DNA from 2 places in the Neobacillus sp. B24 genome. Region 1 is predicted to be linked to the other one. Evidence: riboswitches for the same ligand, from Rfam matches in the RefSeq annotation. Region 1 holds a riboswitch; the other holds the start of a gene.

Region 1 (6,190 bases):
CCCTAAGATTCCGAGAATATAGGGAATCCGCAGCATTTCCGGCGAGATAAAAATAAATTTATACCTGCTTATGTGGCGAAGGACTCGATTTTTTTCCTCTAGTGACAGGAAGGAATTTAAAGCAACAACCCGTTTTTCACCAAACCGTTTAAACTGCTCCACTTGATCTTGCATGAGAGAAAGCAGCGGGGAGACGATCAATATTTGTCCGTCGAACACATATCCCGGAAGCTGATAGCAAAGTGATTTCCCGGTACCTGTCGGTAGCATAGCCATCGTATGCTGCCCTGAAAGCAAGGAGGAAATCACTTCTTTTTGTCCCGTTTTAAAACTGTGAAAACCAAAGTGTTTTAATAAGAGGCCTTCTAATTCCATGTTATCTCACCATATTTCGCCAGCACTAACCTTATTTGAAAGTAACTTGCCCTTTTTACGTTATCCCTGATAACTTTTAATTGTCGTGTTCCTTGCTGACGTGAAATTTCTAAGATCTCAGTCTGCAGTTCTCGGTCGACATAATCATCAATTTGGAAATGATTGATGCTTAGTGCGAACTCGACAAGGTGATCTTCAATCGTACTCTGTTTCAAACTTCTTAATCTGGCTATCATCTCGGGCGTATATCCTTGAACTAAGAGATTCCAAGTTTTTCGTGATGAGATGGTTAATTCGCCATTGTCTGAAAATCCTTGAAGCAAAAAAGCCAGTAAAGGGTATTGCTCGTGATTTGCTCTAATTTTTTGAATGATGTAATGCAAAGAATGAATAAATTCGAGAAGATAATCTAAAAAATTTAGTTTCAATTTTTTGGCCGCTTGCTCGGCGGTTAAGCCAATTTGCTGAAATCCGGTCAAACGGAACACCACAGCTGATGGGTTCATTCCCTCTGCCCCACTGAAGCAATTTGTCAATTCCTCGTATAAATGGCGGCTAAATTCTTTCCTTGTAACTAAAGATTCTTTTAGCACTGTCTTAATCCAGGCATGAACGGGTGGACTTTTTTGAATAGGGATATAATTTGCCTCACCATATTCAAGATTTGAAGCAACTTGAACTAGCAAGGATAAACGTTCCCATACCGGCTCCGTCATCTGATGATACTCCCAACCGTTCAAATAAATGGGAATTCCAAATCTTTGCAAAGCTGACTCACCCGACGGAGCAGGGATAAACCTCTGTCGGCCACAGTCCATAATCAGTTCTTTATCAAGCATGCCAGCAATTATATCTTCAAAATCCTCCCGTGATAAAGGCTCCAAAATACCAAAAAATTGTTTTATGGAAAATAGATGAGCATCTTGAATGGTCTGGGATGATTTTTTTCCTTTTAGAAGGTGAAAAATAGAATAAATTGTTCTTTCATTCTTGATGTTCCGTAAACAATGCAGGATGATTATTTCTATTTGCATCATACTCATCACCACTCTTTTATTCCTACGACAAATTCCCTTTTATTTTAACATGAATTTCCCATGTTGGCTGTCATAAAATGTAGAAGTTTGAGAAATACACCATTCAGCGTGTTGATAGTCATTTTTTCTATTGAAAAGTTATCGGTTCAGTCTTACAATAGATATGAGAAAAGCGTTTTCCTTTTTACAAATTGGAAAATGTGCAACAATAATATTGTTATTTTACTGGGAGGTATTTTTTTCATGGCAAAGTATACGATTGTTGATAAGGAAACTTGCATCGCTTGTGGCGCATGCGGAGCTGCAGCTCCAGATATCTACGATTACGACGATGAGGGTATTGCATTTGTAACCCTTGACGATAACGAAGGAATCGTTGAAATTCCGGATGTATTAATCGATGACATGATGGATGCATTTGAAGGCTGCCCAACTGATTCGATTAAAGTTGCTGACGAGCCATTTGATGGCAACCCAACTAAATTTGAATAATTAAAAAGTTAACTCTTTAAGCTACTGATACCCGTCTGAAATAGACGGGTTTTTATTATATTTATAAAAAAACAGAGGCTGTAAATTGACAGCCCCTGTTTCGTATACATTAACTTTTTACGGTGGAAATTTTATTTAACCATGTCTGCATTCTAACGAATAACAGCATAAAAATAATGGACATCAAAATTCCTTTAATAATATTAAAAGGCAAAATTCCCGGTATAACGTAGCTGCGGAAATCAGGTAATCCCATCAGTGTGGTATATGCCGGTAAAATGAAAAAGTAATTTAACACACTCATCATCACTGCCATCGTTATCGTTCCGACTATTAGAGCCAACGTCATGCCTTTTTTTGTTTTTAATCTGTTATAAATATAATATGTCGGCAAAATAAACAACGTTCCTGCTGCAAAATTTGCAATATGACCTACTGGAATGCCAGTCGGACTCCCTTTCATTACAAAGTCAAGCAGATTTTTGAATAACTCAACAAGAATTCCAGCAACTGGACCAAAAACTAATGCTGCAATTAATCCCGGTATATCACTAAAATCAACTAACAGGAAACCTTGGAATGGTGGCAGCGGAAAGTTTAGCAGCATTAATAAATACGCAATACTACTCAACATTGCAATAGAAACCATTACTTTAACTTTTGTGTTTTTCATTTTTTTCACTCTTCCTCTCTCCTTTTTTTTGATCCATCACGTTAGGAAGAGAGGTTCAGCAAAACCACGCCTAAAAATAAAACTCCCTCAAGAAGCAACGCTTGAGGGAGTAAACAAAGGCACGCTTAATAAACATTCGTAAACAGAAAATTTTTCGAATGTCTGCAGAACCTCCATCTTCTCCCATCCAGACTATACTGTCGGCTTTGGAATCTCACCAAATCCTGCCAAAGCGGCTCGCGGGCTCAAGAGTTACACTCTAATACCGCCGGTCGGGAATTACACCCTGCCCCGAAGATAGATCGATATGAAATTACAACTTTATTATACTGGAAAAAGGCAGTTTTGTTAAGTGAAACATTTTTGTACATTAGGTAACAATTCTCCGAGTAATACGAAATTAGAAAAACCGGAGGTATAAACATACCTCCGGGTAATGGAATGGTCAGTGAATAATTAACACTTGATTTGGTATAATCAGGTCTGAAGTCAGGTGGTTAAGTTCTTTTATTCTAGCGACTGAGACGTTTACTTTTACAGCAATTGCAGACAACGTATCGCCATTTTTCACTCTATAACGTTCAGACACTGGTACAGGCGCTTCCTCTTCTAGCAATGGCCTTAATTGGGCACTTGCCTCCAGTACATCTCTGCCCATTGCGGCGATTCCACCCTGAACGGTTTCACCTACTGCCATTTTTCCTAACAGCATTTCTGGATTGAATGCGAATCTTTTATCATATCGCCATTCAAGTTGATGGGCTTCAAAATGAAGATGGGTTCCGGTAGCACGTCCGGTTTTTCCCATATTCCCAATTTTCTCACCCTGTCTAATAGGTTGTCCTACGGTAACAAGGCGTTTGTTCAAGTGGGCGTACACTGTCACAAAATTACTTGGATGTTTGATAAAAATAACATTTCCATATGTAGTAGAGTAGTATGATTTGACTACTTGTCCATCCTCAACTGCAAGAATTGGAGTATTCATATTTCCAGCAATATCAATTCCCTTGTGGTTGCCATGCCTTGTTCCATATGTATCGGAGATCACCCCGTCCGCTGGCCATACCCAATGTTCCTTTCCTTTTACTTCCCCGGCAGCTGCAGCCTGTGAGTGCCGACCACCCAAAAATAACAAGCTGACACAAATTGCCATAATGATGGCAATTATAAACCTCCGCAAATAGTCACGCATTCTTCCAAATTCCTCCTTAATACTTGTCCTCTCCTCACCATATGTTGCCTTACTCGCGTTTAGAACAATGGGTCAAGAGAGGAATGGTCCGACCATACTTGTTATAATTTGGAGAGTATTGCTTTTTTATACATAAAAAAATCAACCAAAGCGGTTGATTTTTTATTTATTTTGTTTCCCGCAAATTAGGGGCTACAGGCACTTTAATTTCTTGTGTAAGGTCAAAAGGTCCAATTTTTTCAACAGGAGGATTATTGACAATTACTTTTTCAAAACCGAATTCTTTTGCTGTGAGCAGGATGGCCTCAAGTGACCACAGGGTCATTTGGTCAACTTTTAAATTTGTATCTTCTTTAAACGTAAGCGTTAATGTTTGATCGCTGGTTGAAACCTCATCTATAACCAGAGTTACTTCCTGTAGATTTTGTGGTTCGATCGGTGAGCCCATCGCTCGTAATGCAGCCTGAATATCGTTATATGGCTCTGGAGAAGGTACTAAAAATGGTACATCTTTTCCGTTTGGATAATAAAAAAAGTAGGCGTGATTTTTCACAGGATTAACTGGTAGTTCGGTATAATAATCGTTGCCCATTTCAAGCCCGGATTCTCCGTTTGTGGTAAATTTAATCATTTTGGCACTGCTATTGGAAGCAACATTATTATTTATTGAATTAATAAAGGCAAGTTCATTTGCGCTGCCTTGGGCATATAGATGGCCTGCCGGTACGTCAACAATGATATTTTCACCGGTTTTGTCATAACTCAAGGATGCCTTGAGCGGATAATAATCAGTCAAGCCCCACTCTGTTTCTTGAAGTTTTGCCATATTTTCATTAAAGAGTGTCAACCAATCTTTCCCATCTGTGTTATTGACAATTGTTGATATCGGGATCAGGTTCTGTGCCTGGTCATCAGGTACCCAGTAGGTTAACACGGCGGCATCCTTTATCGCATCATCATAGACTGCAGTTGTGGAAATTTCCTCATTTTTCAACTGTGCTTTTTCCATGGTATATGTTTGGTCCTGCTGTGCATCGCCATTTGCTATACCGCTGGAATTGTTATCCTCTCTGGCAACCTTCGCATCTTGGGTGGCTTCCTGTTTAGCATTATCTCGAGAATATTGATTGTTATCCATGAATTTGGGAACTAAAATAAAAAACAGAAATAAGGCCGCAGCAGTTGCAATACCTGGCAAAAGCCAAGGGATTTTTTTACGCCGTTTAAACGGAAGGTTTTGATAAATGTCTCTCGGATGGCGATAGTCTTCTATTTTCGGCATTTCCTGTATTAGTTCTATGAGCTCTTCATCGCTCCACTCCGACTTTTTCACTAGTCTGTCCCTCCTTTACATGAAAATTTTCCATTTGCTTCTTTAACACTTTTAATGCCCGATGTTGGGTTGTTTTCACTTTACTTTCAGTCCAGCCCAATGACTCGGCAGTTTCGGCAATCGAAAGATCGTGAATAAAACGGAGAATGACGACAGCGCGCTGATCGACAGTACAATAATCCAAGCATTGATAAACCCACTTAATTTCTTCACGTTGAACTGCAATTTCCTCCGGAATTGGATAATCGTCCTTTACCTGATTTGTAGACCAATCAAATTTTTCAAGGATTCTATCTTTCCAGCCTTTTTGTTTGCGGAAGAAGTCAATTGCGACGTTTCTGGCAATGGAAAATAGCCATGTTTTTTCGCTGCTCTTTCCTTCAAACCGATGGTATGATTTGAAAACTCTTATATAGACTTCCTGGACAAGATCTTCTGCTTGTTCCCTGTTTCTGACCATGTAGAATAAAAATTGAAAGACATCATGATGATATTTTTGATAAAGTTCATCGAAAACGGAGTCCATTCATTTCCCCTCCCCGTTCATTATTAATAGTCGAGGTTTATGTATAAAAGGTTACACTCTTAAATAAATATAGACTTTTTTTAAATAAAAGGGAAGGTATTTAATGGATTCTCCCTATAATCATAGGAAAAAGAAAAACTCATCCAAAAAGGATGAGTTTGTTTCTCGTGAATCAAGAGAAATCGGGAAAATAGCCGCTATTTTTACTATTTTCGAGGTAGTATAAAGGAAAATGTCGTTCCTTGGCCCATTTTACTATTAACAGAAATATGACCATGATGAGCTTCTATAATATTTTGGGCGATAGCCAGTCCAAGCCCCGTTCCTGCCCTTCCTCTTGTTCTGGCTTTATCGGCTTTGTAGAAGCGCTCGAATACAAATGGCAAATCCTCTTCGGGAATACCTGAGCCGGAATCTTTTACTTCCATTCTGATTCCCTTCTCGTCAAGGTAGGCACTCAAAATGACTGAACCGTCCGATGGTGTGTGTCTGATCGCGTTGTCAATCAAATTGGTCAGCACCTGCTCAATCCGATCAGGGTCCATGGTAAATGACTCCA
Region 2 (6,190 bases), 1.6 Mb from region 1:
CATCATTGTGTTGGTGTACGGTGCCTGGCTCAGTTTCACGGGTCAACTATCATACGGTGAATTGGTCGGATTTGTCCTTTATGTGAATGTTTTGGTGAAACCAATCGATAAAATCAGCGCCATCATGGAATTGTTTCCAAAAGGGATGGCCGGATTTAAACGTTTCACGGAGCTGATTGATTCACAACCCGAAGTTAAAGACACCAAGGACGCCGTGGAAGTTGCCTCACTAAACGGAAATATTGCATTTCATGATGTATCTTTCCGCTATGACCGCCATAAGGCTGTTTTGGAAAATATTAATATGCAGATTCAGGCCGGGGAAACGGTTGCCTTTGTCGGACCTTCAGGTGCCGGAAAGACCACGATTTGTTCCCTGATTCCAAGATTTTACGATGTGAACAGCGGTGCTATTACAATTGACGGTTTGGATATTCGGAACATGACGAAAAAGTCATTGCGGTCACAAATCGGAATCGTCCAGCAGGATGTGTTTCTTTTTACCGGAACGATCAGAGAAAATATTGCTTATGGAAAACGAGATGCAACTGATGAGGAGATTTATGAAGCCGCCCGTCGAGCCCATCTAGAACAATTTATTGCTTCTTTGCCGGATGGCTTTGAAACAGAAATTGGCGAGCGGGGCTTAAAGCTGTCTGGAGGGCAAAAGCAGCGGTTGGCGATTGCGCGGATGTTCTTGAAAAACCCGCCGATATTAATTTTGGATGAAGCCACTTCCGCATTGGATACCGAGACAGAAAAGGTCATCCAGCAAGCGCTCAATGAACTCGCACAGGACCGGACGACATTAATCATTGCCCACCGTTTGGCCACCATCCGAAACGCAGACCGAATTGTGGTCATAACCGAAGATGGAATTGCCGAGGAAGGGGCACATGATGAATTAATTGAACAGGGTGGAATATTTGCCAACCTGCACCGTGTACAATTTCAACAATAATTTTTGTATGAACCCTGCAATCAATTTTTGCAGGGTTTGTTGATGCGATTTCATAATTACATTATGTTAACTGAGTGCAATTTTTGATTCTTAAATAATAAACATGGTAAGCTTGTATATGGAAATTTTCAAAAGGGGGACATAAAGGAAGCTATGGAGATAAAATTAATTGCGCTTGATATGGATGGAACATTGTTAAATGAAAATCATGAAATAACAGAGGCAAATCGCCAAGCAATTAAGGAAGCGCAAGATAGAGGGATTCATGTTGTGCTTAGTACAGGAAGACCCATTCATCATTGCAGGCCGCATGCTGATGAATTAGGGCTTGCTTCTTACTTGGTAACAGTCAACGGCAGCGAAATATGGGATGAGAAACGCGAATTGGTTGAACGAAATTTGCTCAAAACCGACCGTATTGAATGGATGCTCAAGCTGGCTCGCGAGCATGGTGCGACCTTCTGGGCAATCGATACGGAGCGAAGCTGGCATAATGAAATGCCGGAGGATTTATATACTGTTGAATGGTTGAAATTCGGTTTTAACGTTGATGACGATGCCGCAAGAGAACTCATTTCGAATGAGCTTAAGGCAAAAGGGGAATTCGAACTGAGTAATTCCACTTTGAAAAATATCGAGGTAAACCCTATTGGCATCAGCAAAGCAAAAGGCCTCGAAATTGTCTGCAGCCGACTGGGCATAGAAATGAAAAATGTCATGGCGGTTGGAGACAGTTTGAATGATTTAGCGATGATCGTTGAGGCTGGTGTCGGTGTGGCCATGGGAAATGCACAGGACACCGTGAAAGAAGCTGCCGATTGGGTTACCGCTTCAAATGAAGAAGATGGAGTGGCCAAGGCTATTCGGAAATGGGTATTAACAGAAGATTAATTTTTCGGTATAAAAATAATTGAAACGGGAAGCCTATAAATAAGCATTTTTTGAATGCTTATTTACACGTGGGAGGCTACATTAAAATGGAACATGGCAAGGTAAAATGGTTTAACAGTGAAAAGGGCTTTGGCTTTATTGAACGTGAGGGCGGCGATGATGTATTTGTCCATTTCTCCGCGATTCAAGGAGAAGGGTACAAATCTTTGGAAGAGGGTCAAGAGGTTACATTTGAGATTGAAAATGGACAACGCGGGCCCCAGGCTGTTAATGTTCGTAAAGGTTAAGGTTCTTAATCAAACAGACTCCATTGTGGGGTCTGTTTTTTTAAATGGGTAATTATCGTTTTTAGGACAATTATATCCGCGTTCGCCCCTAAATCATTCTATAATAGAAAAAAAGGAGGCGGCATGTATGAACGAACGAATTGCAATAGTTACCGGAGCTTCGAGTGGATTTGGACTGCTCACGACATTGGCGCTGGCTCGAGAAGGATTCAAAGTGGTGGCAACAATGCGTAATCCTGCTAAAGGTCAGAAATTATTAACACAAGCAGCGGACCAAAACCTGGAACGAAGAATCATCATCCATGAACTCGATGTCACCTCAGAAGCTTCAGTAACGACATTAAAACCGCTGCTAGAATCACTCGGCAGGGTTGATGTCCTTGTGAATAACGCCGGATACGCGGCAGGAGGGTTTGTCGAGGAACTCTCCGCCGATGAATACAGAAAGCAATTTGAAACGAACGTTTTCGGGGTAATCGCTGTAACGAAGACTGTGCTGCCGTTTATGCGGACCCAAAGACAGGGAAAAATCATAAACGTAAGCAGCATCAGCGGAATTGTTGCGTTCCCAGGATTATCGCCATATGTCGCCTCCAAACATGCACTGGAGGGGTGGAGTGAAAGCCTCCGCCTGGAAATGAAGCCTTTTGGTGTAGATGTTGTGTTAATTGAACCTGGATCTTACAAAACAAATATATGGACTTCCGGAAAACAGGTCACCAGTTCCCCAGAAGAATCGCCTTACTTTACATTGATGAGAAATCTTGAAAAGTATATTGAGTCGAGTGCTGACCAGTATGGGGACCCACAGGAAGTAGCAAATAAAATCGCCGAAGTTGCAATAATGAAAGCCCCATCCCTTCGCTATCCAATCGGTAAAGGAGTCAAAAGTATCATTATCCTAAAAAACCTTCTCCCTTGGAAACGGTGGGAAGCTATTTTTTCAAAAAGGCTTCCAAAATGAACCAATGACCCCTTTATTTTCTCTAGTAGCCAATTCAATCATAAATGTTAAATTATACCAAATTTTTCTAAAATAGCGAATATAGAAAAAAGTCGAATTCTTTTAGCAGGATTTTGCGGATATTATGAGAATTATAAAAATAAGATAGTACAAAAGGGGGGGCTTTACATGGATATAAAAGTAGTAGAAAAAGATAGTCTAAAAGTAGTAGGTATTAGCTGGAATGGGACGTATTCTCAAACAAGTACGATTCCCGGTATGTTTACGGAATTAGAGCAGCGTCTTGAGGAAATTCCGCATAAGGCGGAGGAACCAGTGTTGATTGCGCCCTTTCATAGCAGGGAAACAGAATTTACCTATTATGTGACCGCTCCTGTCGAAAAAATTGAGCAGGTTCCTGATGGTATGATTGGTTTCACAATACCACCAAAGAATTATGTGTTTTCTACTCATGTTGGAAGACCCGAGGACGTTGAAAATACATACCTGCAAATGTTTAAGTGGATGCAGGAATACGGTTATGAACAAGATCAGAATGCCCTAAGTCTGGAAATATACAAAGAGGAATTTAAGCATCAAAACGCTGACGGCAATCTTCGTTTCGAAATATATTTGCCGGTAAGAGTATATAAATAGATTATAGAATGGAGGAGGCTTTGCCTTCTCTTTTATGCATTTCATTTCCTATTTAAATCTTAATAGGGTATACTATACATATTTAATTGAATATTCCTTCGGGGTGCGGTGAAATTCCGAACCGGCGGTGATGAAGCAATATAGCTTCTTAGTCCGTGACCCGGTTAACCTTTGGTTAAACGGTGGATCTGGTGTAATTCCGGAGCCGACAGTTAAAGTCTGGATGGGAGAAGGATAAGACAGGTTTAAAAATTTGCAAAAAAATGCTTATTTTTAAGCCTTAGTTTGTTATTGTCATTTTTCTAACCCCTGAAGGAATACTTCAGGGGTTTTTTTCGTGTAAAGGAGCAGGAAAAATGGATGATACACACTACATGAATTTGGCATTAACCTTTGCCAAAGGAACATTAGGGCAAACAACACCCAATCCGGTAGTTGGGGCCGTTGTTGTAAAGGACAATCAAATCATTGGGATGGGGGCCCATTTGAAAGCTGGTGAGCCCCACGCTGAAGTACACGCTATTCGCATGGCCGGCGATAAAGCAAAAGATGCCACCCTTTATGTCACACTTGAACCATGCAGTCATTTCGGCAAAACACCGCCTTGCTCGAATTTGGTTATCAAAACCGGAATTAAAAAAGTCTTTGTAGCCACCACCGACCCCAATCCCCAGGTTGCCGGGCGGGGAATTGAAATGATGAGGCAGGCCGGAATCCAGGTTGAAGTTGGCTTATTACAGCAGGAAGCCCAGGATTTAAACAAGGTGTTTTTTTATAACATCCAAACGGGGCTGCCATTCGTGACCTTGAAATATGCAGTCAGCCTGGATGGGAAAACCGCTACGGCCACAGGAGAAAGCAAGTGGATTACCGGAGAAGCAGCACGGAAAGATGTCCATCAATTCCGCCATATTCATGATGCGATATTAGTTGGAGTCAATACCGTTATAAAAGATAATCCAACGTTAACAACAAGACTGCCCTCAGGTGGAAAAAATCCCATCCGCATCATCATTGATACCAAATTAAGGACACCGATTGACGCCAATATCATTACCGATAACCAAGCGCCTACTTGGATCATTACCGGTGGTGAGGTTGATGAAAATCGAGAGGCGGTATTCCGTAAAGCAGGAATTGAAATAATAAAAATGGACAATAGCCTAATTTGTATCAAAGACATGCTGGAGGTGTTGGGACAGCGCGGAATCAGTTCTGTCTTTGTCGAGGGCGGTGCCGAAGTACATGGCAGTTTTTTAAAAGAAAAAGCTTTTCAGCAAATAATCGCTTATATTGCCCCAAAACTGATCGGCGGCAAACTTGCTCCCAGTTCAGTTGGCGGTGAAGGGATCCCAAACATGTCGGATGTGGTTGATTTAACGTTTCGGCACGTGGACATAATTGGCTCGGACATCAGGGTCATAGCGGAACCAAGATAGGAGAAGGTGTATGTTTACCGGAATAATTGAAGAAATTGGAATAATGGAAAATATTCAGCGCACGGGAAAATCCTTTGTTATGACAATCACGGCAAAAAAAGTCTTGGAGGACGTTCATCTTGGTGACAGCATTGCCGTGAACGGTGTGTGCCTGACGGTTACATCTTTCACGGGAACTCGCTTTACCGTTGATGTTATGCCGGAAACGGTTAAGGCGACAAGCTTACAAACATTAACTCGCGGATCTAAAGTAAATCTAGAACGGGCGATGGGAGCAGGCGGCCGGTTTGGCGGGCATTTTGTCAGCGGTCATATCGATGGCACTGGAATCATTATGAGCAAGGAAGCACTTGAGAATGCTGTTTATTATGAAATTGAAACAGCCTCTGAGTTATTGCAATACGTGATTCAACGGGGCTCAATTGCCGTGGACGGGACAAGCTTGACGGTTTTCGGCGTATCGGAGAATAGCTTTACTCTGTCTCTGATCCCCCATACGTTGTCGGAAACCGTATTGGGGCAGAAGGGTACTGGCGATATCGTCAACCTGGAATGCGACATGATTGGCAAATATGTCGGTCATTTTTTAAAAAATCAAACTAAGAACCAGCTACAATCTAAATCCGGAATTACCGCCAAGTTTTTAGAAGAAAATGGTTTTTGAACTCGAGAGAAGGAGTGATGAGGCATGTTTGATTCCATTGTGGACGCACTGGATGAGTTAAAACAAGGAAAAGTCATCATTGTATGTGATGATGAGGACAGAGAAAATGAAGGGGATTTTGTATCTCTGGCGGAAAAGGCCACCCCAGAAGTCATTAACTTGATGGTAACTCATGGGCGAGGACTTTTATGTGTTCCAGTTGAGGAAGAGCTGGCGCAAAAACTCGATTTATTTCCGATGGTGTCAAAAAACACTGATCCTCATGGAACTGCCTTTACGGTAAGTATTGACCATAAGCTTTCCACCACGGGGATATCGGCCTTTGAACGGTCTGGAACTGTTTTGAGC

What was found. Region 1 has a riboswitch for FMN ahead of ACZ43M_RS19255 (ECF transporter S component). Riboswitches for the same ligand answer to the same signal wherever they lie in the genome.
Region 2: linked by a shared signal. The riboswitch ahead of ribD (bifunctional diaminohydroxyphosphoribosylaminopyrimidine deaminase/5-amino-6-(5-phosphoribosylamino)uracil reductase RibD) and the one ahead of ACZ43M_RS19255 (ECF transporter S component) in region 1 are both predicted to bind FMN.

Annotation. Positions count from the first base shown of each region.
Region 1 is NZ_AP035777.1:3,888,534-3,894,723, forward strand. Features, by position in the region: gene ACZ43M_RS19240 (RecQ family ATP-dependent DNA helicase) at 1-375, opposite strand, end outside; gene ACZ43M_RS19245 (YpbB family protein) at 366-1,412, opposite strand; gene ACZ43M_RS19250 (ferredoxin) at 1,656-1,904, shown strand; gene ACZ43M_RS19255 (ECF transporter S component) at 2,014-2,577, opposite strand; FMN riboswitch at 2,749-2,880, opposite strand; gene ACZ43M_RS19260 (peptidoglycan DD-metalloendopeptidase family protein) at 3,023-3,772, opposite strand; gene ACZ43M_RS19265 (hypothetical protein) at 3,939-5,105, opposite strand; gene sigX (RNA polymerase sigma factor SigX) at 5,080-5,631, opposite strand; gene ACZ43M_RS19275 (ATP-binding protein) at 5,838-6,190, opposite strand, start outside.
Region 2 is NZ_AP035777.1:2,306,682-2,312,871, forward strand. Features, by position in the region: gene ACZ43M_RS11405 (ABC transporter ATP-binding protein) at 1-961, shown strand, start outside; gene ACZ43M_RS11410 (Cof-type HAD-IIB family hydrolase) at 1,115-1,852, shown strand; gene cspD (cold-shock protein CspD) at 1,939-2,139, shown strand; gene ACZ43M_RS11420 (SDR family oxidoreductase) at 2,267-3,103, shown strand; gene ACZ43M_RS11425 (GyrI-like domain-containing protein) at 3,272-3,739, shown strand; FMN riboswitch at 3,830-3,978, shown strand; gene ribD (bifunctional diaminohydroxyphosphoribosylaminopyrimidine deaminase/5-amino-6-(5-phosphoribosylamino)uracil reductase RibD) at 4,096-5,178, shown strand; gene ribE (riboflavin synthase) at 5,189-5,842, shown strand; gene ACZ43M_RS11440 (bifunctional 3,4-dihydroxy-2-butanone-4-phosphate synthase/GTP cyclohydrolase II) at 5,867-6,190, shown strand, end outside.